Regions from separate parts of the Photobacterium makurazakiensis genome, predicted to be linked through region 3. Evidence: riboswitches for the same ligand, from Rfam matches in the RefSeq annotation. Region 3 holds a riboswitch; each other region holds the start of a gene.
What was found. Region 3 has a riboswitch for lysine ahead of lysC (lysine-sensitive aspartokinase 3). Riboswitches for the same ligand answer to the same signal wherever they lie in the genome.
Positions count from the first base shown of each region.

Region 1 (7,342 bases), on a different contig from region 3:
TTCCCGGTGTGGGAACAGCAAGTGAAGCGATGAAAAACCTCGAGGAGCGTGATCTGATCAACCTGGTAAAACAGGTTGATAAACCACTGTTGGGCATTTGTCTCGGTATGCAGTTACTCGGCCAGCTATCTGAAGAGCAAGGCCAAAATGGGACTGAACTTGTATCATGCCTTGGTCTATGTGATGCGCCTGTGAAAAAAATGGAGGTCGGTGAATTACCGCTACCTCACATGGGTTGGAACACTATCACGCCAGAAGCAGATCACCCGCTATTTAAAGATATACCTGCGGGCAGTTATTTCTACTTTGTTCACAGCTACGCCATGCCTGTCTTTAATATGGAAAATAGCCAAACCAATGGCGGCCGTACTATCGCCCGCAGTGATTATGGCAACGCCTTCACCGCTGCAGTGCAGAGCGGTAATTACTTTGGCGTGCAGTTTCACCCTGAACGTTCAAGCAAAGCAGGCTCACAGCTGATTCAGAATTTTCTTGAAATGTAAGGACACCAAAAGGATTTGTTATGATTATTCCCGCGCTAGATTTAATTGAAGGTCAGGTTGTCCGCCTGTTTCAAGGTGACTATGGCAAGGTAACCGAATATAAGGTCGACCCAGCCGAGCAATTTAATCTCTATCATCAAGCTGGTGCAAACTGGCTTCACCTTGTCGACCTTACTGGTGCCAAAGATACTTCAGCTCGTCAGCTTAATTTAATTCAGCAGCTACTTGCCAGCACACCAGCCAATATTCAAATTGGTGGTGGTGTTCGCACCGAGCAAGACGTCGCAGATCTGCTCAATGCTGGCGCACAACGTGTCGTGATCGGCTCCACGGCGGTTAAACAGCCTGAGCTTGTTAAAGGCTGGATGGAAAAATATGGTCCTGAGCACATCGTGCTAGCACTGGATGTCAACATTGATGCTAACGGCAATCGTAAAGTCGCAGTATCTGGTTGGCAGGAAGATTCAGGAGTGACGATTGAAGCACTACTGGACGATTTTCTTAAAGTCGGATTGAAGCACGTGCTGTGCACCGACATTTCACGCGACGGTACACTGGAAGGGTCAAATGTAGAGCTGTACATCGATCTGTGTCAGCAATACCCACAGGTACAGTTCCAGTCATCCGGTGGCATTGGCTCGCTAGATGATATTGCAGCCCTAAAAGGCTCTGGTGTGGCAGGGGTCATTGTTGGTCGGGCGCTATTGGACGGTAAATTTACTGCAGAGCAAGCTTTTACTTGCTGGAATGGATAAGGAGTAACACCATGCTAGCAAGACGTATTATTCCCTGCCTTGATGTCCGTGACGGTCAAGTCGTGAAAGGCGTACAATTTCGTAACCATGAAATAATCGGTGATATTGTACCTCTCGCCAAACGCTATGCCGAAGAAGGTGCCGATGAGTTAGTATTCTATGATATTACCGCCTCGAGCGATGGTCGCGTAGTAGATAAAAGTTGGGTCGCCCGTGTCGCAGAGGTAATCGATATCCCATTCTGTGTCGCAGGCGGGATCAAGTCAGCTGAAGACGCGAGCCGTATTTTGCAGTTTGGCGCCGACAAGGTATCAATCAACTCACCGGCACTGGCCAATCCTGAACTCATCACCCAGCTTGCTGATAAGTTTGGTGTGCAGTGCATTGTTGTTGGTATCGACTCCTACTTCGATGCCGATACAGGTAGATATCAAGTCTACCAATTTACTGGTGACGAAAGCCGTACCAAAGCAACACGTTGGGAAACCCGTGATTGGGTTGAAGAAGTTCAGCGTCGTGGCGCAGGTGAAATTGTACTAAATATGATGAACCAAGACGGCGTTCGTAATGGCTATGACCTTACCCAACTGAATATGGTGCGCGATGTTTGCCATGTGCCACTTATTGCCTCGGGTGGCGCTGGTGAAATGGTGCACTTTGCCGATGCCTTCAACAAAGCGAATGTTGATGGCGCATTAGCAGCTTCAGTATTCCATAAACAAATCATTAATATCAATGAACTTAAGCAATACCTGAAACAGCAAGATGTGGAGATCCGACTATGAGCCTAACAAGCAGTATTAATTGGGATAAAGTAGACGGATTAGTCCCTGCTATTGTCCAAGACAACACCAGTGGCCAAGTCTTAATGCTTGGTTACATGAATGACGAAGCGCTGAATAAAACCCTTGAAACCAAGCAAGTTACATTCTGGTCGCGTACCAAAGAACGCCTTTGGACGAAAGGGGAAACCTCTGGCAATGTGCTGCAACTAAAAAGCATTAAGCTCGATTGCGATCAAGACACATTACTCGTGCAAGTTGACCCTATAGGTCCAACTTGCCACTTAAACACTACGACCTGTTTTGATGGCGATACTGCGCAAGAAGGCGAAGCACAACAGCCAGCCTTGGTGTTCCTTCATCAACTTGAACAAGTCTTATCTGCTCGTAAAGGTGCAGATCCTGACTCTTCATACACCGCAAGCCTTTATGCCCGCGGTACCAAACGTATTTCGCAAAAGGTGGGCGAAGAAGGCGTTGAAGTCGCGCTTGCGGCAACGTCGGGTGACAAGGCGGAGTTAGTTAACGAATCAGCAGATCTGATTTATCACCTTGTTGTCTTGCTACAAGATCAAGGGCTATCGTTGGCGGACATCACGAAGCGTTTAGAAGAAAGACACAACAAAGCATAACGCTTGCTGTCCACTTCACGAACAAAACAACCTTATGAGTATAAACAGCCAAGAGAGTGACTATTGGCTGTTTTTCTTCCCAACATCAGCGTCTAACTTTGGTGCGATAAAGAGAATAAGACAGCGCTAAAAACAAACAGAAGCTCGCTGGAACATACAACGCATAAAACTGAAGGTAATTAAAGGAGTAGGCCCCAAGCGCACCGCCAGAAATAAAGCCCAAGATAATTAACAGAAACAGTAACGCCTTTCTTTTATCAAATGTCTCACCCCTTATTTTTGCGCCAAGCATAATGCCTAAATCGGTAAATATTCCCGTCACATGCGTGGTTCGAATGACGGCACCGCTATATTTGGTCGCGAGTGCATTTTGTAGTCCACAAGCCGCAGAAGCCCAATATAGCCCACCAAAAGAGTTTTTAGTTAACAAATAAGCGGCACAAAAAAGAAAAATGGCTTCTAACGTCAGTACACCGCTGTAATTACGACTTAACTTTAGTGTGCCACCATGTAGAAAGTAGCCTGATATTGCAGAGCCAATAAGAAAACTAAATATGATCGCAAATAAATAAAATACATCACTCATTGAAGAGTTTACAAACCCAGTACCTACCAATGTCGCTGTACCGGATAAGTGTGAAACTGATTGATGCTGGAAACCCAATAACCCTGCAGCATTAATAAAACCAGCAACCAATGCGAGTACGAAAGCCCCAGACTCGACCCAACGGGGTAATTTAGATATCACGATATTCCTTAGATGTCAGGCCTCGTTTAGCGATATAGAGATGGCTAAATTTAGAGCGTGAGAAAAAGTGGGCTATCTTAAATCTGTTCAAGTAACTTGTTAAGTAATAATTATTGAGCGTAATACCCCCCAAAAACATCACTTCGGATAACTATGCGCTATTCTCCGGATAAAACATCAGCTTACCCGCATATGCATATTTATGAGTAATTTTACATGGCAAAATCAGAAAACTAAGATTAAGAAAAGTGGGAGAATTTACGAGGGAATAAATAAACAAGCCTCACGATTGTAAGGCTTATTTGTTTAAATAAGTGAACAAAACAAAAATGTAAGTGAACGGCTTACATTACATTCATCATTATTTTATTAACGACCGAGTGCTTCTTTGTAGTGTTTGCGACACACTGAGACATAGCGATCATTACCACCAATCTCAACTTGATCACCATCGGCAATTGCACGGCCAGTTTCATCTTGGCGGATCACCATATTTGCTTTGCGACCACAATGACAAATGGTTTTTAACTCAACCAACTTATCTGCCCAAGCCAGCAAGTAGCGGCTTCCTTCAAACAACTCACCACGGAAATCACTGCGTAAGCCATAACACAACACAGGAATATGGAGCTTATCGACGACTTCAGTTAATTGATATACCTGCTCTTTGGTTAAGAATTGGCATTCATCGATTAAAACACAGTCTATCTTTTGTGCATGCTGAATATCTTGAAGGCGTGCATACAAGTCATCAGCTGAGTTAAATAATTCAGCTTCTTCTTGCAAGCCAATACGTGAGCTAACTTTACCTTTGCCAAAACGATCGTCGATAGAGGCAGTAAAAATGACAGGTGTCATTCCACGCTCGCGATAGTTAAAAGAAGACTGTAACAGTGTGGTTGACTTACCCGCATTCATTGCAGAGTAATAGAAATACATCTGGGCCATTAAGCTTCCCTAGTCATACGATTGGTGCATAAAAACTGCCGAGATGCTACAGAAAAGCCATAGAAATTGAAAGGAGCAAGCGCAAGAGTCAGCACATTTCTTACAATTTTCATAGCGTTCTACTACTCATGCCGGCCAGTCATTAAGCAGCGCTTTACGGCGAGCGATTGTAGTTATTCACCCTAAGCCGTAACCATAAAAAAAGCCTGCAAAACGCAGGCTTTTCATTAACAATGTGGTTTAAGCCATTAAGCTTTCGCTGTCGCAACTTGTGGGCGACGCGACAACCAAGATAACGCTACACACGCTAAGATAAAGGCGAGTGTTGCTGTCATAAAGGCCACAGCAAGTGAACCTGTAAAGCCTAACACTAAGAAACCAATCGACGATACAACAGCCACAGACAACGCATAAGGTAGCTGAGTAGATACGTGATCGATATGGTGACAACGCGCGCCCGTCGACGACAAGATAGTCGTATCAGAAATCGGAGAACAGTGGTCACCAAAAACTGAACCTGCTAGTACTGCGCCCAGCATTGGTAACATAAGCATAATGTCGGTTGCCGCTGCTAAGTCACCTGCGATTGGCAGCATAATACCGAACGTACCCCATGACGTACCGGTAGAAAATGCCATAAAGCCAGCAAGCATAAATAAGATAACAGGTAGGAACATTGGGTTAATGCTACCTTCAACCAAGGTTGATAGGTATTTACCTGTTGCCATATCACTGATCACGCTACCAATACACCACGCAAACAATAAGATCAGAATCGCACCAAACATTGACTTAGCACCAATCCACAATGTTACAGCAACATCTGAAGCAGGAAGGCGCTGACGCAGCACTGGAATAAGGGCAGCAATAAATCCGATAGTACCACCATAAACAAGTGACATGCCTACATCGGTATTTTCAAAAGCGCCAAGAAGGTTAAATGCCAAACCATCAGCTGCAAGTGCTTGGTATCCTGTAAAGATCATAAAGAAGAAAGTGGCAAGGATAAGAGCAACAATTGGCATAACCAAATCAGCAACACGGCCATTTTGGCTTTCTTCAATTTCTAGTTCGTCATTTAAGTCTTTAGCACGCTTGTCTTCATCACCTTCATCGAAGCCACGGCAATGACTCGCATCTAGCTCATGCTTTCTCATTGGGCCCACATCAATCTGGAACCAAGCCACAACAAACACCATGATCAATGCAAAAACAGCATAAAAGTTCATCGGAGCCAACTGAACAAACGCGCCTAATGGCGTATATTCAGTCACACCATGTGATGCCAGAATGCCGCCAATCAGCGTAATAATGTATGCCCCCCAGCTTGATGCCGGCATTAGCACACACATTGGTGCAGCAGTTGAATCCAAAATATAAGCAAGCTTTGCACGTGAAACGTAATAGCGATCTGTTACTGGGCGTGAAATAGAGCCAACAGCTAAACTATTGAAGTAATCATCAACAAAAATGAAGACACCTAAGAATGCGGCTAATAACTTCGCACCACGCTTACTTTTAATTTTAGTCTGCGCCCACTCAGCAAATGCTCGTGTACCGCCAGAAAGCGTTAGCAAGGCTGTCGTCATTCCTAATAATACCAAGAACGCAACAATGCTCATATTCCAGCTGTTAATAGCACCGTCATCGATAAATAGCCCGAATGCCGTCGTGCCAATATAACTAGCTGTGTTTCCAATAGAAAAGTCTGTCAGCAAGAATGCACCAAGCACTACGCCGACACCCAAAGACACTAAGACGCGTCGGGTTAAAATCGCAAGAGCCAATGCTACCAAAGGTGGTAACAACGACATTGAGGAATGTGAAAAATCTACAATATTCATGATCTCTACTACAACCGATCCTGGTTGGAGATCTACTGTTGGCACGACTTCATGTCGTGATTAAGAGAGTGTAAGGAAGAGAAGTTACCCTTTTCCGACTCCACAGTAGCGCTCCATAGTTAATGTAATTATATACTATGGCAGTGCTGTCCCTATTCGGTGACAACCCCAGCAAACAAAGTTCGATAGCCTTATTTACTTCGGCATTAGCTCCTTTCATAAACCCTCATCGGAATCACCTCCGGTTTATTACTTATAGATAATGCGCCTCTACCCTTAGTCAAGGAATGGTTGATTCTACGGAATAGAAATCCGATTGCAACAACTTAACGTGAAAAAATTAACAGAAATAGTGAATAGTCTTGCTGCCATGGTTAAAAAAGACACAATACCCAAGTGAGCTTAAAGATAATTTAAAACAYGCCCATTTAATATGAAACAAATGGCAAATATAGTCACAAAAAAAGCCTTTTACTGAAGAATCTGACTGTAAATACCCATTACAATTTATTACAAATGAGAATTCTCCCCGCTAAATACAAAAAAAACAAATCAAGAATACATTTTTTATTTGTCATTCACTGACTAAAAGTATTATTATTGCAATTATAGAATTGTCACTGCTATTATTATTTTTATAGTTTTAGACCAACAGGAAATAAAAAAATGTCTGATGCAATGAAAGCACTATTAAACCTTCGTAGTCTTCGCGCACTTTCTCGTGAATATTCTCTAGAACAACTTCAGGAAGCACTAGAAAAGCTTCAAACAGTTGTTAGTGAGCGTGAAGAATCTGAAGCTGAAGAAATCGCGAAAGAAAAAGAACGTACAGAGAAACTAGCTCAATACCGTGAAATGCTTCTAGCAGACGGTATCGATCCAGAAGAATTACTTTCTAGCCTAAATAAATCACCAAAAGCAAAACGAGCTCAACGCCCAGCTAAATATAAGTTCATCGATGAAAACGGTGAAGAAAAAACGTGGACTGGCCAAGGCCGCACACCAAGCGCATTGAAAAAAGCACTTGATGAAGGTAAATCTCTAGAAGATTTCGAACTTTAATAACTTTACTCTTGTTGTTAAATTCTAATGAAAACCCAGTTTAAAACTGGGTTTTTTTGTTTCTAACT
Region 1 covers NZ_JAKJSJ010000009.1:338,162-345,503, forward strand. The annotation lists gene hisH (imidazole glycerol phosphate synthase subunit HisH) at 1-503, shown strand, start outside; gene hisA (1-(5-phosphoribosyl)-5-[(5-phosphoribosylamino)methylideneamino]imidazole-4-carboxamide isomerase) at 524-1,258, shown strand; gene hisF (imidazole glycerol phosphate synthase subunit HisF) at 1,270-2,043, shown strand; gene hisIE (bifunctional phosphoribosyl-AMP cyclohydrolase/phosphoribosyl-ATP diphosphatase HisIE) at 2,040-2,672, shown strand; gene L4D09_RS01855 (YoaK family protein) at 2,758-3,420, opposite strand; gene L4D09_RS01860 (thymidine kinase) at 3,790-4,368, opposite strand; gene L4D09_RS01865 (Na+/H+ antiporter NhaC family protein) at 4,617-6,212, opposite strand; lysine riboswitch at 6,311-6,493, opposite strand; gene L4D09_RS01870 (H-NS family histone-like protein) at 6,879-7,274, shown strand.
Region 1: it holds a riboswitch for lysine, as region 3 does, so the genes downstream of both, L4D09_RS01865 (Na+/H+ antiporter NhaC family protein) here and lysC (lysine-sensitive aspartokinase 3) in region 3, are expected to answer to the same signal.

Region 2 (7,342 bases), on a different contig from region 3:
GATATCCTGTAGCCCTTCACTGTCCAGCGCAGTACGCATAGCTTGGATCAGTTTGACGTAGTTATCGGCATCATTTGGTGTTTTGGCACCAGATTCACCACCGTGACCAGGGTACTCCCAGTCGATATCGACGCCGTCAAATCCCCATTTCTTAATGAATTCTACGATAGAGTCGACAAACACCTGACGGGTTTCAGGGGCTGCAGCCATACGGTGGAAAGGTTCAGATAGGGTCCAGCCGCCGATGCTCAGCGCAAGTTTCACTTCAGGGTTTTGTTTTTTCAGTTCTAGCATCTGACCAAGTAACCCACGTACGTTACTTGGGTTAAGGCCATCGTAGTTTGTTTTGTTGGTACCGTGGTAGAAGGGGATCCAGAGCATGTCATCTTGACGCTGGCTTATGGCACTTTGCAGCCCAGCATTTATATCTAGCATGGCTATTTCATGCTCATTGAGCTCTAGAGCTTCACACGCCTGAGCGACAGTTTCAGCCTTTGAGCCTTGATCGCCACAAATGCCGAGGAAAGAGTAAACGAGCTTGCCATATGCCGTTGGGTCGATGGCCTCTAGGCTAAATTGGCGGTCATACTGGGCCCATTCTGAAACATAGCCAGTGACCAATTTGTTTGAGTTACGTTCAAGCACGGCTTCGGTGCCCATAGTGCCTGTTTTGATATCACCCTCATCGTTGTAGATAACGGTTTTTTGGGTCATCCCTTCTAGGCTGTTTTCATAGTCAAAGGGTAATACGGCTTTACCGGTTAAGGTGATATTACGGTAGGCATTCGTTGTACCGAGTGTCGATGTGACAGCGACTCTGGCCATGACCTCTTGTTGTTCGGCAATCATTTGAACGGGGACTTCTATTTCGCCTTGAATTGTCGCATGATCATTCCAGTCATCGTGGTTATTGATGGTAAAATCATCTCGTTCTTGGCAGCCGACTTTTTCGTTGTCGACGTAGTAGCAGGCTTTGCTGGGTACTTTACCCCAGCTAATGTCAAACGCGATGATGGTTTCATTACGATCTTGGGTTTCCGGTGTTCGGTAGTTGAGCGTTACGAGAGTTGATCTCACCATGTTATTGGAAATTTCTGGCGGGTTGCTCTCTGCCTGGGCATTCATTGATAATGCAGCGGCAATTACCGTTAACGCGATTTTACTTTTGTTCATTTCATACCTTTTCTATTGTTTGGATAAATCACTTATTCTTATTGGTAACCAAATAAGGTGAGTGTTTAGTTTCCGGATGTATGGCATGGATATCACGTTAATTATTCTTAAGTTAGTTATACTTTTTGCACGGCGAGAGCGGCTTAATGTTGGTTAATGATATTTCATATAGGTTGGGTTAAGAGAGGTGTTATTAACTACATCGGTTTGTGGTCTTTTTGCTTTGACAAGAGCTTCGGAATCAGAACCCAATATCCCCACTGTTATTTAATACGCCTTATTCTGTCGAGTTTTTAGACGTTCTATAAATCTTTTAATAGCCTCTTTTACTTTAATTTACAGAAGCCTCTTTTTCTGCTTTATACGTAATTATGCGTGTATGTTTAGGAGGAGATATCACGCTTATGAGCATAAGCTTTGACGATGAAGCCCAAGAGCAATTTTACTTGCAGGGTATTTACTCATATCGGGCGGCATTTGTTATCAAAAGCGACGAATTAGTATTTGATAATATTAAATATTTGTTTTGTGAAATATTTAATGTGATCTGCGTCACACTTATTGCTCGTAGTGATTAGATTTGGATAAATGTATGTTTTATTCATTATATAGCAGGACATTATTCAGTCTTTGCTTGAAAGTAGAGGCGCATTGCCTATGAGTAATTTAGTGAAGGCCGACAGCCAGTGAAGCTAAATGAAAGGAGTCAGTGCCGAAGTAGTCGAGGTTGTCATCCTTGCTGCTGGGGTTGTTCTTAAGAGGAATAACACTGTCATCTCAGCCAGATCTGAGATGGGGAGCTACAACAAATTTGATATTAGAAACGAACGAACTATCGCTCCTATCTTGTAAAGCCTTTGTCTGTAAAACACTCCTGAACACCCTTCCTCTTTATCATTTTGATATCGTTTTACAGGAGAAATTTACGTATGGCTGATTACGGATTATTGTCCATCGTACCTGCCGTGTTAGCGCTTATACTCGCTTTTACCACTCGGCATGTTGTTTTAGCTTTAGGTGTTGCGGTAATAAGTGGCATGCTGATCCTTACCAAAGGTCACCCCGTTGATACCGCCCTGATGTTTTTGACGGACGGACCGTTTACCCAACTAGCCCAAACCAGTAATGCGCAAATTATTATTGTTATTACTATCATTTCAGGTTTTATTTATTTGGTTGAGCAAAGTGGTGGCATGTCTGCTTTTTCAACCATGGCGACCCGTTATGTTTCATCGCCGATAAAGGCGCAACTCGCGACGTGGGCGACGGGTATCGGTATATTTTTTACCGACTCAGGTAACTCGCTCATTTTAGGCCCGATGTTTGCGCCGATTTATCAAAAGCTGAAACTGAGTAAAGAGAAGCTGGCTTTTATTATTGACTCAACGTCATCTCCAATTTGTGTATTGATCCCGATTATTAGTTGGGGTGTATATTCACAAGGCTTAATTGAAAATGCTTTTGATAATATGGGGCAGCCCGTTGATGGCTTTTCTACCTTCCTGCAGGTTATTCCTTATCAGCTTTATGCCTTGCTTGCGCTGTTCAGTGTACCGGTTTACGCGGTTCTGAAAAAAGATTGGGGGCCAATGGCTGAAGCAGAGTTTAAGGCTCAACAAAGTACCGAGATTACCGCTGAGCCAGCAAACGCAAGCGCGGTTAAATCAGCTTCTATCTCGCTGATCCTGTTTCCACTATCAGTGCTGTTTGGTTCTCTAATCGTGCTGTTTACCTATAACTATCACTTACATGGTGGGATTAGCGGGCCAGTGATCCGTGCGACCTTAGGTACGAGTTACTTGATAGCATCCATTACAGCGATTGCTTATTACGCCTATACCAAAACCATGACCGCATCAGCAGCTTTTAATACTTTTGTCGCGGGTATGCAGCGTATCATGCTAATTTTGATCATCTTGCTACTTGCATGGACGCTAGGCGATATTTGTAAATCACTAGGGACCGGCGATTATATTAGCCAAGTAATGAATGACCGTTTACCGGTATTCTTGTTACCAGCTCTGATTTTTATTATCGGTAGTTTTATATCAGTGGCAACAGGCTCGTCATGGGGCACATTTGCCATTTTGATCCCGATTGCCGTGCCTGTCGCAAGTGCATTAGGTGCCGACCCTCTGATTTGTATCGGCGCAGCGCTGAGTGGCGGTATGCTAGGTGATCATTCTTCGCCGATTTCAGACACGACTATCTTGAGTTCAATGTCGACTGGTTGTGATCATGTATCGCATGTACGCACCCAGTTCCCCTATGCCATTTTGACAGGTGTAACAGCAAGCATTGGTTTCATGGTGGCAGAAATTACCCGTAGCCCGTACACCATTATCTTGGCTGGATTATTACAAGTTGCACTTATTATATTGATGGTGCGTCGTCAGGCTGCAAATAGCCCTGCAGTACCCGCTTAAAATTAAAAAGGAATTATCATGAAAACGCTATTTTGGCTCCGAGATGAAGTAAAAGTTGGAGAACACCGTACTGCGCTTACACCGAGTGGTGCACGAGATTTGATTGCTGCGGGTGCGAACGTAACCGTTGAACGGAGTACGACCCGTATCTTCTCTGATCAGGCTTATGTTGACGTAGGTTGTGAACTTGCAGATACCCATAGTTGGGTCGAAGCACCTGAGCACGCCTACATTCTTGGCCTTAAAGAGTTAGCGGAAGCCGATTTTGCACTTAAGCATCAGCATATTTACTTTGCCCATGCGTTTAAAGGCCAAGATGAAGCTCGCCAAATTTTATCTCGTTTCCAGGCTGGTGGCGGCCAGATCCTCGATCTGGAGTTTTTGCAAGATGAACTTGGCAAACGAGTGAGTGCTTTTGGTTACTGGGCAGGCTACGTGGGTGCCGCAATTGGCCTATCTGGTTTCATTCATCATTTACAGTGTAAAGATGACTACCCTGCGGTAAGCAGTTATCCAGACCGTTCTCAGTATCTTGCTGCCTTAAGTGAGCAAGTCGCAGGTTTATCAGAGCAGCCGCGCGTATTAGTTATTGGCCAGTTTGGTCGCTGTGGCCGAGGTGCTCTTGACCTATTTGCCGATCTTGGTGTTGAAGCTGATGGATGGGATATCGAAGAGACTAAAGCGGGCGGCCCATTTATAGCCATTAATGATTACGACATTTTGGTCAACTGTGCGTATCTTGCTGAAGGCACACCTCCGTTTATCACTAAAGCAAGTTTAGGTGCGTCACCACGCTTGAGCATGGTCAGTGATGTGAGTTGTGATCCGAATAATCAGGATAATCCAATTCGTATATACAGCCAATGTACCAAACTGACGAAGCCGATCATTGAGTCAGATGTTGCAGGTATCCGTGTACAGGCTGTTGACCATTTACCGACGGTATTACCAAAAGAAAGTAGTGAAGATTTTGCTGGGCAGCTATTGCCGCATTTATTGACCTTGTGTAAAGGTGAAGACCCGCAAGGCGTATGGGCTAGGGCTCGCGACTTTTACTCATCAGCATTGACCTTGGTTTCATAAAACGGGTTGATAAGAAACTGCAAAGCCGAGTGTATTGATGACACTCGGCTTTTTTGTTGATGTTAGATAAGTAATAGTTTGGCGGTACCAAGGAAAGCGAAAAAGCCCACCACATCGGTAACGGTTGTCAGAATAACCGAGCCCGCCAAAGCCGGGTCGAGTTTGAGTTTTTCCAGTGCAACTGGGATCAGAACGCCAAATAGGGCGGCGGTAATAATGTTCACTACAATCCCCACCGCGATGATGATGCCAATGGTGGGTGACTGAAACCATAAACCCGCCATCAGTCCTATTAATACCGCCCATAGCACGCCGTTGAGAAAGCCTATCCCAAATTCGTTTCGCAGTAATGACCAGCGGTTACCCGCAGTGACTTGATTTAGCGCCATACCACGGATCATCAAGGTTAAGGTTTGGCTACCCGCAATGCCACCCATCGAGGCGACAATCGGCATTAAGATCGCGAGAGCAACAACTTGAGCGATGACATCTTCAAACAAGCTGATGGTCATCGACGCAAGCACCGCAGTCATGAGGTTGATCCCCAGCCAGACCGCACGCCTTTTGGCACTTTTGGTTATAGGGGCGAATAAGTCATCCTCTTCACTCATACCAGCATTGGCCATTAAGGTGCTTTCATAATTCTCACGCATTAAGTCAAGAGCAAGATGGAGGTCAATTTCGCCGACTAAGGCTAGGTTCTCATCGACGATAGGTAAGCCAATGCGTTGGCTGTGCTCTATCGCTTCAACGGCTTCTGCTAATGAGGCGTCATCTTCTAAAACCAAGCATTCAGTATCGGCAATATTACTAAGTTTTTCGTGCGGCTCTGCTTCTATTAACTGCTGATAGTTGATTGCCCCCACGAATTTTTTACTGCGGGTAACAACATATATGGATGCAGGATAATGGTAGCCGTAACGTTCAAGTAATACTTTAGCTCGCTTAACCGAGATCCCCTGAGGCAATGAGATGACCTTCGGGTTGGCATAACGGCCGATTTGGTCTTCGCTGTATTGGTTTGCGCGGTCAAACAGTTCGAGATCTTCTTTACTCAGCAGTTCAATGGCGCGTTCAATGATTTCTTCTGGTAGCGAGTCTGCCCACTCGATCAATGACAAGTTATCGAGCTTGGCGAGGACTAAGTCGAGTTCAGCTTCACTGAGCGATTGGATCACCCACTCTCGCGTATCGGCACGCATTGCCGTTAACACGTCAACATGGTCGTTCAGTGGGAGTTGGCGCCAAAGCTCCATACGCTGATCGAGGGGAAGCGCTTCGAATAGGGTTGCGAATGCTCCAGCTTCCAACTGTTGAATTTCTGGCTCATTAAATATCTGACGCTGTAAATCGGTATCAGCGGCAGAAATTCGTTCTATTAGCAGGCTTAAGTCGATGGTGTTGCTCATGCAGTTTTCCTTGTTGCGAACGCAAGCAGCTAGCAATTCTTTAGGTTTATTGTTTTTAATTATTGAAATGCTAAGAGTATGGTTTTATGAGCAAAATAAAAAGCCAGAATAAGCATATTCTGGCTTTCATTTATACAAGGGGGAGGGGAGGTAGTCGATAACGACTTAAATGATTGCTGCGGAGCCTTGCTGATGGCGTTTTTGTAGTAACAAATTATCAAGCCCGAGCTTACCAGCACCTGATACCGCCAATGAAATCGACATCGCCAACAGCGCCAAGCCAAACTCATAGCCGCCGTTAGACATAAATAAACCGTTATCAAGGTGTACGGTAACAATAGCAACAACCATGGTTACAGCCAGTACCAATGCGGTTGGGCGAGTTAGCAAGCCAACTAGAATAAATAGACCACCAAAGAATTCGGCACCACCAGCCATCAGTGCCATCAGAAATCCTGGTTCAAGACCAATGGATGCCATCCACTTGCCTGTGCCTTCAAGACCATGCCCACCAAACCAGCCAAATAACTTTTGAGCGCCGTGTGCCATGAAGATGATACCTGCAGGGATGCGTAACATCAGTGGTGACCATGATGATGCGGATGAAAGTGTCTGTTTAACCAATGTATTGCTCATAACGTTTTCCTTTTGGGCCGAACTCGTCCATAAGTGCAGACGGCGATTAAAAGTAGTTTTTCTGTATTATTTAAAGCTAGTGTAAGAAGGTGGCGATAAAATGAACATCACCTATTGTTGAGTATGTTGTTCTAAATATTCGAATGAACCTTTACACTGATTTAAATTCATTGACTTATGAGCTTATGGAGTGGCGATGAATCGTAAAGATATGCACGGGATATTGGCGTTTTTACGTCACGCTGAACAATTAAAAAATACGCTGAGAAATGCTTATACCAGTGATGGCCGTCAGGAGAGTACAGCAGAGCATACGTGGCGATTGTGCTTGATGGTAATGGTGTTTGAAGATGCATTGCCAGACATTGATCACTCGCGGTTGATGAAGATGTGTGTGATCCATGATTTGGGTGAGGTGATTTCAGGTGATATTGCTGCGGTTGACCAAGACCCAAACATTGATAAGTCGGTGCAAGAGCGCGCGGACTTATTAACGCTGATGAAACCACTACCTGCCCATTTGCAAGTAGAGATGCTAGAGCTGTGGGATGAATATGAACAGGCTGAGAGCCCCGAAGCGAAAATAGCGAAGGGGTTAGATAAGCTGGAAACAAT
Region 2 covers NZ_JAKJSJ010000063.1:31,545-38,886, reverse strand. The annotation lists partial or broken gene L4D09_RS23465 (glycoside hydrolase family 18 protein) at 1-1,173, opposite strand, end outside; lysine riboswitch at 1,807-1,984, shown strand; gene L4D09_RS23460 (Na+/H+ antiporter NhaC family protein) at 2,103-3,599, shown strand; gene L4D09_RS23455 (saccharopine dehydrogenase) at 3,618-4,682, shown strand; gene L4D09_RS23450 (magnesium transporter) at 4,745-6,091, opposite strand; gene L4D09_RS23445 (DoxX family protein) at 6,257-6,727, opposite strand; gene L4D09_RS23440 (HD domain-containing protein) at 6,924-7,342, shown strand, end outside.
Region 2: it holds a riboswitch for lysine, as region 3 does, so the genes downstream of both, L4D09_RS23460 (Na+/H+ antiporter NhaC family protein) here and lysC (lysine-sensitive aspartokinase 3) in region 3, are expected to answer to the same signal.

Region 3 (7,342 bases):
CCCTTGGGCTTGGCAAAACCGTTTCGAATGGAATTTACATTTAACGCAGCTGCAACTTGGGGCTGCCACCAAGAATGATCAGCTCATTAATGAGTATATTAATTGGGCACAAAATAAAGCCAAGCTATGGCCTCGCCCTGCACTTTATACCAATTTAATCGCAGCATATGTTCATCTTGGCCAGCTTGATCTTGCCACGCAAATTCAACAAGAAGCGCTTTATTTATTTCCAGACAGAACATTCGATTTACCAGAAGTGGCTCCTAAATCAGCAGCAAGCCCTACGAGTGAATAGCTAAAAAGATAAACAAAAACGGCTACCCAAGGGTAGCCGTTTTTATTTTAATCATGCTTACCTAGATTGGTATTATTTCAACGTCGTTTCTAAGGCACGTAAGCAAAGAGCAACATTTTCACTTCTTGCGGCATACCCCATCAAGCCAATACGCCACGCCTTGCCAGCAAGGGCACCTAAACCCGCACCGATTTCTAAGTTATAGCGCTCTAGGAGTGTTTTCCGCACTAAGGCATCATCAACGCCCTGTGGGATATATATTGCATTCAATTGCGGTAGGCGGTCAGCTTCATTAACCACGAATTCAATGCCAAGCTTTTCTAGCCCTTCACGTAATTCAAGGTGAGCATCTTTATGACGCTGCCAAGCATTTTCCAACCCTTCATTCTTTAACAAAACCAAAGCTTCATGCAGTGCATATAGGCTATTTACTGGCGCAGTATGGTGATAGCTACGCTTACCTTCACCACTCCAGTAGCCCAATACCAAGCTTTGATCTAAGAACCAACTTTGCACTGGGGTCGTACGGCTTTGAATCTTTTCAACCGCTCGTTCCGAAAAGGTTAACGGCGATAGACCCGGCACACACGATAAACATTTCTGGCTGCCAGAATACACAGCATCAAGTTGCCATTCATCCACCAATAGCGGCACACCACCAAGCGATGTCACGGCATCCACAATCGTTAGGCAATCATACTGTCGGGCAATTCTAGCAATCGCCTCTGCATCACTTAATGCCCCCGTAGAGGTTTCAGCATGAACAAAAGCAACAACCTTTGCATCAATATGCTCTTTTAAGGTCGCCTCGACCAATGCTGGTGATACGGCTTCACCCCATGCACAATCAACCATGACAGCCACGCCACCACAACGCTCAACGTTTTCTCGCATGCGATCGCCAAACACACCGTTACGGCAGACAATCACTTTATCACCAGGCTCTACCAAATTAACAAAGCAGGCTTCCATACCTGCGCTACCCGGCGCTGATACGGCAATGGTAAACGTATTTTCGGTTTGGAAAGCATACTGAAGCAACTGTTTAAGTTCATCCATCATGCCAATAAACAATGGGTCAAGGTGTCCAATCGTAGGGCGGCTTAGCGCCTGCAAAACCTGAGGGTAAATATCAGATGGGCCAGGACCCATTAAAGTGCGCTGCGGTGGATAAAAACTGCCTATTGTCATTATTGATTCTCCCTGATAGTAACTAAGTTGGCATTTGCCTATTGTTGTAAGGTACCAAAGACTATATCAGGTCTCTCTTCGTTATGCTTATAGCGTTTATAATTCAGCCAATCGAGCTTGTCTTATTCATCCGTACAATTTCTTTCATTTTTTTTACATATTTTTTCAGGCAACAATTGACAAGACAATAACAAATCCGCTTCAATGGAGATCGTTTTTTGTTCACCTTGATGTGAGAATAACATCAAGTAAAAACAGAAGAGGAGCGTTACCCAGGTATCTACGATTGCGGGGCCCCACCCCGAGGCAGTCTAGAGAGGGGGAGTAGCGCCGAGATATGACATGACAGGGGGCATGCCATATCGGCTATGAAGGTTGAATCCTTCTAGCTGTCACTTTTTTATATTTGGATAAAAAAGTGGGGAGCTTCTGGTTATTGTGCATACGTGTGCAATCCTACCTTATTGCTCTCCTGACATGGTCGTCGGGATCTACATCCCGAGTCATTCCCCTGTATTGGTTTTATAATTTTAAACTGGGAGACTCGCTTTGAGCATCATAGATAATGCAACACCTATTCCTCCACCCATTACCGTAGCGAAATTTGGCGGCACCAGCGTAGCCGATCATGCCGCCATGAGCCGTAGTGCAGCCATCGTCAAAAATAACCCTTCAGCTCGGGTTGTTTTGATCAGTGCGTGCTCTGGCGTCACCAACCTTTTGGTTGAACTAGCAAATGGAATTGCAGATAGCGAACAACGCTTACAACGGCTACAGCAACTTCAAGCAACCCATCAAACAATTATCAACAACCTGTCACAGCCCGACAGCGTTTCTGCCGAGATCGCGTTGTTGCTTGATAACGTTGCAGCTCTTGCTGAGCAAGCAGCGACTGCGCCTTCTAAAGCGTTAACTGATCAACTAGTGTCACACGGTGAGCTACTTTCTACTCACCTCTTCAGCCAAATTCTGATTGAAATGGGTGCTAACGCACAGCGTTTCGATATTCGCCCAGTCATGCGAACGGATAGCCAATTTGGTAAGGCTATTCCCGATATCAATACAATCCAGCAACTGGCGGAGACCCAACTACAACCACTGCTGGCCGATAGCATTGTTGTCTCTCAAGGCTTTATCGGATCCGATGCACTTGGCAACACTACAACTCTTGGTCGTGGTGGTAGTGATTACAGTGCCGCCCTTATCGCAGAAGCATTACGTGCAGATACTCTTGAGATTTGGACCGATGTCCCAGGCATGTACAGTACTGATCCACGCATTGCTGCCAATGCAAAGCCGATTCAAGAAATCAGCTTCAGCGAAGCCTCTGAAATGGCGAATTTTGGTGCAAAAATTCTCCATCCATCAACGTTACTACCCGCAGTTCGCCAGCAGATCCCCGTTTTTATTGGATCATCAAAAGCACCAGAAAAAGGTGGAACTTGGATAAGAGAAAGTGTTTCAGAAGCGCCGTTATTTAGAGCCCTTGCCCTACGTTGCAATCAAACGATGGTTACTTTAACCAGCCTAAATATGTTTCACGCCTATGGTTTTCTCGCTGAAGTATTCCGTATTTTGGCTGAGCATAAAATATCTGTCGATCTGATCACGACCTCTGAAGTCAGCGTATCTTTGACGCTCGATCAAACCGATACCAGCGGCGGTGCACCAAGCCTACCCGATGCCGCGATTGAAGCCCTTAGTCAGTTATGCCGCGTTGAAGTCGAACAGGACCTTTGCCTTGTAGCACTTATTGGTAACCAGATGAGTGCAACTAAAGGCTCGGCTAAGCAGGTATTTAATACCCTCGAAGATTATAATCTACGTATGATTTGCTATGGCGCGAGCCCGCACAACCTTTGCTTCCTTGTTAAAACTAGCGACTCAAAAGATGTGATTAAGGCACTGCACAAAGAGCTTTTCGAATAACTAAAAGTTCAACCTTACGATACAAAAAAGGCGCTCAAAGAGCGCCTTTCTCATCTATGTACCCACGAGATCACTGCAAGTTTGGACCAAGCCACTTCTCAGCTTCCAACAAGCCCCAACCTTTACGATCTGCATAGCTATCACGCTGATCTTCTTGGATCTGAGCGATCGCAAAATAGCGCGAATCCGGATGTGAGAAATACCAACCAGAAACAGATGCACCCGGCCACATTGCATAGCTAGAGGTTAAAGACATATCAATGGTTTCTTCAACATTCAATAGCTCCCAAAGGCTACCTTTCTCAGTATGCTCAGGACAGGCTGGATAACCAGGCGCTGGACGGATCCCCTGATATTTTTCCCTGATCAAATCATCATTGGAAAGGTTCTCATCAATCGCATAGCCCCAAATGTCTTTACGCACCTGCTCATGCAAATATTCAGCGAAAGCCTCTGCGAGACGGTCGGCAACCGCTTGGATCATAATGGCATTATAATCATCACCTTGCGCTTTATACTCATCAGCAAGTTCACGCTCACCGATACCACCAGTCACCGCAAACGCACCTATCCAATCCTTCTTACCGCTCTCTTTCGGGGCGATATAATCAGATAAACAGTAGTTATAGCCTTTCGGTTTCTCAGTTTGTTGACGTAAGTTATGCAAAACTTTTGCAACTTGGGTTCGAGATTCGTCGGTATAAACCTCGATATCATCGCCAACACTGCTCGCTGGTAACAATGCACACATGCCTCGGGCTTTTAACAACCCTTCGGCTTCAACTCTATCAAGTAGCGCATTTGCATCCTTGAAGAGACGCTGTGCTTCTTCACCCACTTCTTCATGCTGCAAAATAGCAGGGTATTTACCCATTAATGACCAGGTCATAAAGAATGGAGTCCAGTCTATATAACGTCGTAATGTCGCAACATCAAAATTATCGAATACATGCACACCCGGTTTAGCCGGTGCTGGCGGCGTGTAGTTAGCCCAATCAATAGCGACTTTATTGTCCCGTGCTTGCGCTAATGTGACCGGTTTAGTCCTAGGCTTCTTACGACTATGCTGCTCACGAACTCGGTCGTAATCAAGCGCCAGTTTTTCGACAAACGCAGGGCGTCGCTCATCTGACAGCAATGAACTACATACCCCAACCGCGCGAGAAGCATTATTTACATACACGACAGGCTGATGATAATTTTGCTCAATCTTAACCGCAGTATGTGCCTTTGACGTTGTAGCACCACCGATCAGCAGTGGTAATTCAAAGCCTTGGCGCTCCATCTCTTTAGCAACATGTACCATTTCATCCAATGATGGTGTGATCAATCCCGATAAGCCAATAATATCAACGTTTTCTTCTTTAGCGACTTTAAGGATTTTTTCACATGACACCATAACCCCTAGATCAATGATCTCGTAGTTATTACACTGCAATACGACCCCAACGATATTTTTACCGATGTCATGAACATCGCCTTTTACGGTGGCGAGTAAAATCTTACCATTGGTATAACCAGCCTGTTTAGCTGCATCAATGAATGGTTCCAAGTGTGCCACTGCTTGCTTCATGACTCGCGCAGACTTAACTACCTGAGGCAAAAACATTTTGCCCTCACCAAACAAGTCACCAACTACGTTCATTCCATCCATCAAAGGCCCTTCAATGACCTCTAGTGGTTTCTCGGCATTCAGTCTGGCCTCTTCGGTATCTTCAACAATAAATTCAGTAATGCCTTTTACTAACGCATGCTCTAACCGCTTTTCAACAGGCCAAGTTCGCCACTCCAGAGCAGAGGCATCTTCTTCTTTGCCCACACCTTTATTGGCATATTCCGCAGCAATATCCAACAGGCGCTCTGTTGAATCATCACGGCGGTTCAGTACAACGTCTTCAACTGCTTCGCGCAGTTTATCAGGTACATTGTCGTAAACTTCTAGCTGACCGGCGTTGACGATCCCCATATCCATGCCATGTTTAAAGCAATGGTAAAGGAAAACGGCGTGTATCGCTTCACGCACATAATTATTGCCACGGAACGAAAAAGAGACGTTCGAGACACCACCTGAAATCATGGCATGTGGCAGATCGCGTTTAATGTCAGCAACCGCTTCAATAAAATCAACGGCATAGTTATTGTGTTCGTCAATGCCCGTTGCCACAGCAAAAATATTTGGATCAAAAATAATATCTTCTGGTGGAAAGCCAACTTCATCGACCAAAATACGGTAAGCATTGGTACATATTTCTATTTTGCGTTCACGGGTGTCTGCTTGCCCCACTTCATCGAAGGCCATGACAATCACAGCTGCACCATAGCGGCGAATGAGTTTCGCCTGCTCGATAAACTTATCTTTACCTTCTTTTAGCGAGATGGAATTGACGATCCCTTTGCCTTGAATACATTTAAGGCCAGCTTCAATCACTTCCCACTTAGAGGAGTCGACCATGATTGGGACTTTCGAGATATCAGGCTCAGAAGCACATAGATTCAGAAATCGCACCATGCAGGCTTCTGCATCGAGCATTCCTTCATCCATATTAATATCAATAATTTGAGCGCCGTTTTCCACCTGCTGACGGGCAACCTCTAGCGCTTCATCGTAGAGTTCTTCTTTAATTAGCCGCTTAAAACGCGCAGAGCCCGTTACATTGGTTCGTTCACCAACGTTGACAAATAGCGTATCTTTTTCAATTTTTAGCGGCTCTAGTCCAGAAAGGCGACAAGCTTTTGGTAAAGTCGGTAGGCGACGAGGTTGTAGTTCAGAGACAGCTTCTGCCATCTTACGGATATGCTCTGGTGTCGTACCACAGCAACCACCCACTAAGTTCAGGAACCCACTTTCAGCCCATTCTTGAATATGCTCAGCCATGTCTTCAGGCGAAAGATCATATTCACCGAATGCATTAGGTAAACCAGCATTAGGGTGCGCCGATACCGCGCATTCAGAGATCTGTGACAGCTCTTCAACATACTGACGTAGCTCATCAGGTCCAAGAGCACAGTTCAGGCCAAATGAGATCGGATTAACATGACGTAAAGAGTTGTAAAAGGCTTCTGTTGTTTGCCCTGATAACGTTCGCCCAGAAGCATCCGTTATCGTGCCAGAGATCATAACAGGCAAAGCATAACCTAATTCTTCAAATACCGTATCCACGGCAAACGCACAGGCTTTTGCATTCAACGTATCAAAAATCGTTTCAATAAGAATGATATCTGAGCCGCCTTTTATTAAGGCATGTGTTGACTCCGAATAGGCTTCTACTAACTCATCAAAACTGACATTACGAAAACCAGGATCATTCACATCAGGTGAAATAGAACAAGTGCGGTTCGTCGGGCCAAGTACGCCAGCAACAAATCGTGGTTTATCCGGTGTTTTAGCGGTCCATTCATCAGCAACAGCACGGGCGATACGAGCAGCTTCAATGTTGATTTCAGCACTCAAACTTTCCATGTCATAATCGGCCATTGCTATGGTCGTGGCATTAAAAGTATTCGTTTCAAGGATGTCTGCACCAGCTTCTAAATAAGAAGCATGGATATCTTTGATCAACTGAGGCTGTGTCAGCACCAACAAATCATTATTGCCTTTTAAATCGCTATGCCAGTTAGCAAAACGATCACCGCGATAATCTTCTTCTTCGAGTTTATAGCCCTGGATCATGGTGCCCATGCCACCATCAATGATCAGGATATGCTCTTCGATACGCTTATGTAGTAAATCCTTGCTCGTCAACACCGCATTACTTCCTTTTCAATTTTTACAGCTTATTCACATCCTACCATAGCAAAAATGGAAATCTAGACGTCTAAAGCCCTTTTTGATTGATTAAATAATGACGGCAGAGATTAAAAATAGTTATAGCTATCACACTACGATACATTTATATTTTGACACAATTTAACGCTTTCTTTTTATTA
Region 3 covers NZ_JAKJSJ010000014.1:141,684-149,025, forward strand. The annotation lists gene L4D09_RS07215 (PglL family O-oligosaccharyltransferase) at 1-295, shown strand, start outside; gene L4D09_RS07220 (pyridoxal-phosphate-dependent aminotransferase family protein) at 368-1,486, opposite strand; lysine riboswitch at 1,737-1,923, shown strand; gene lysC (lysine-sensitive aspartokinase 3) at 2,123-3,415, shown strand; gene metH (methionine synthase) at 3,486-7,160, opposite strand.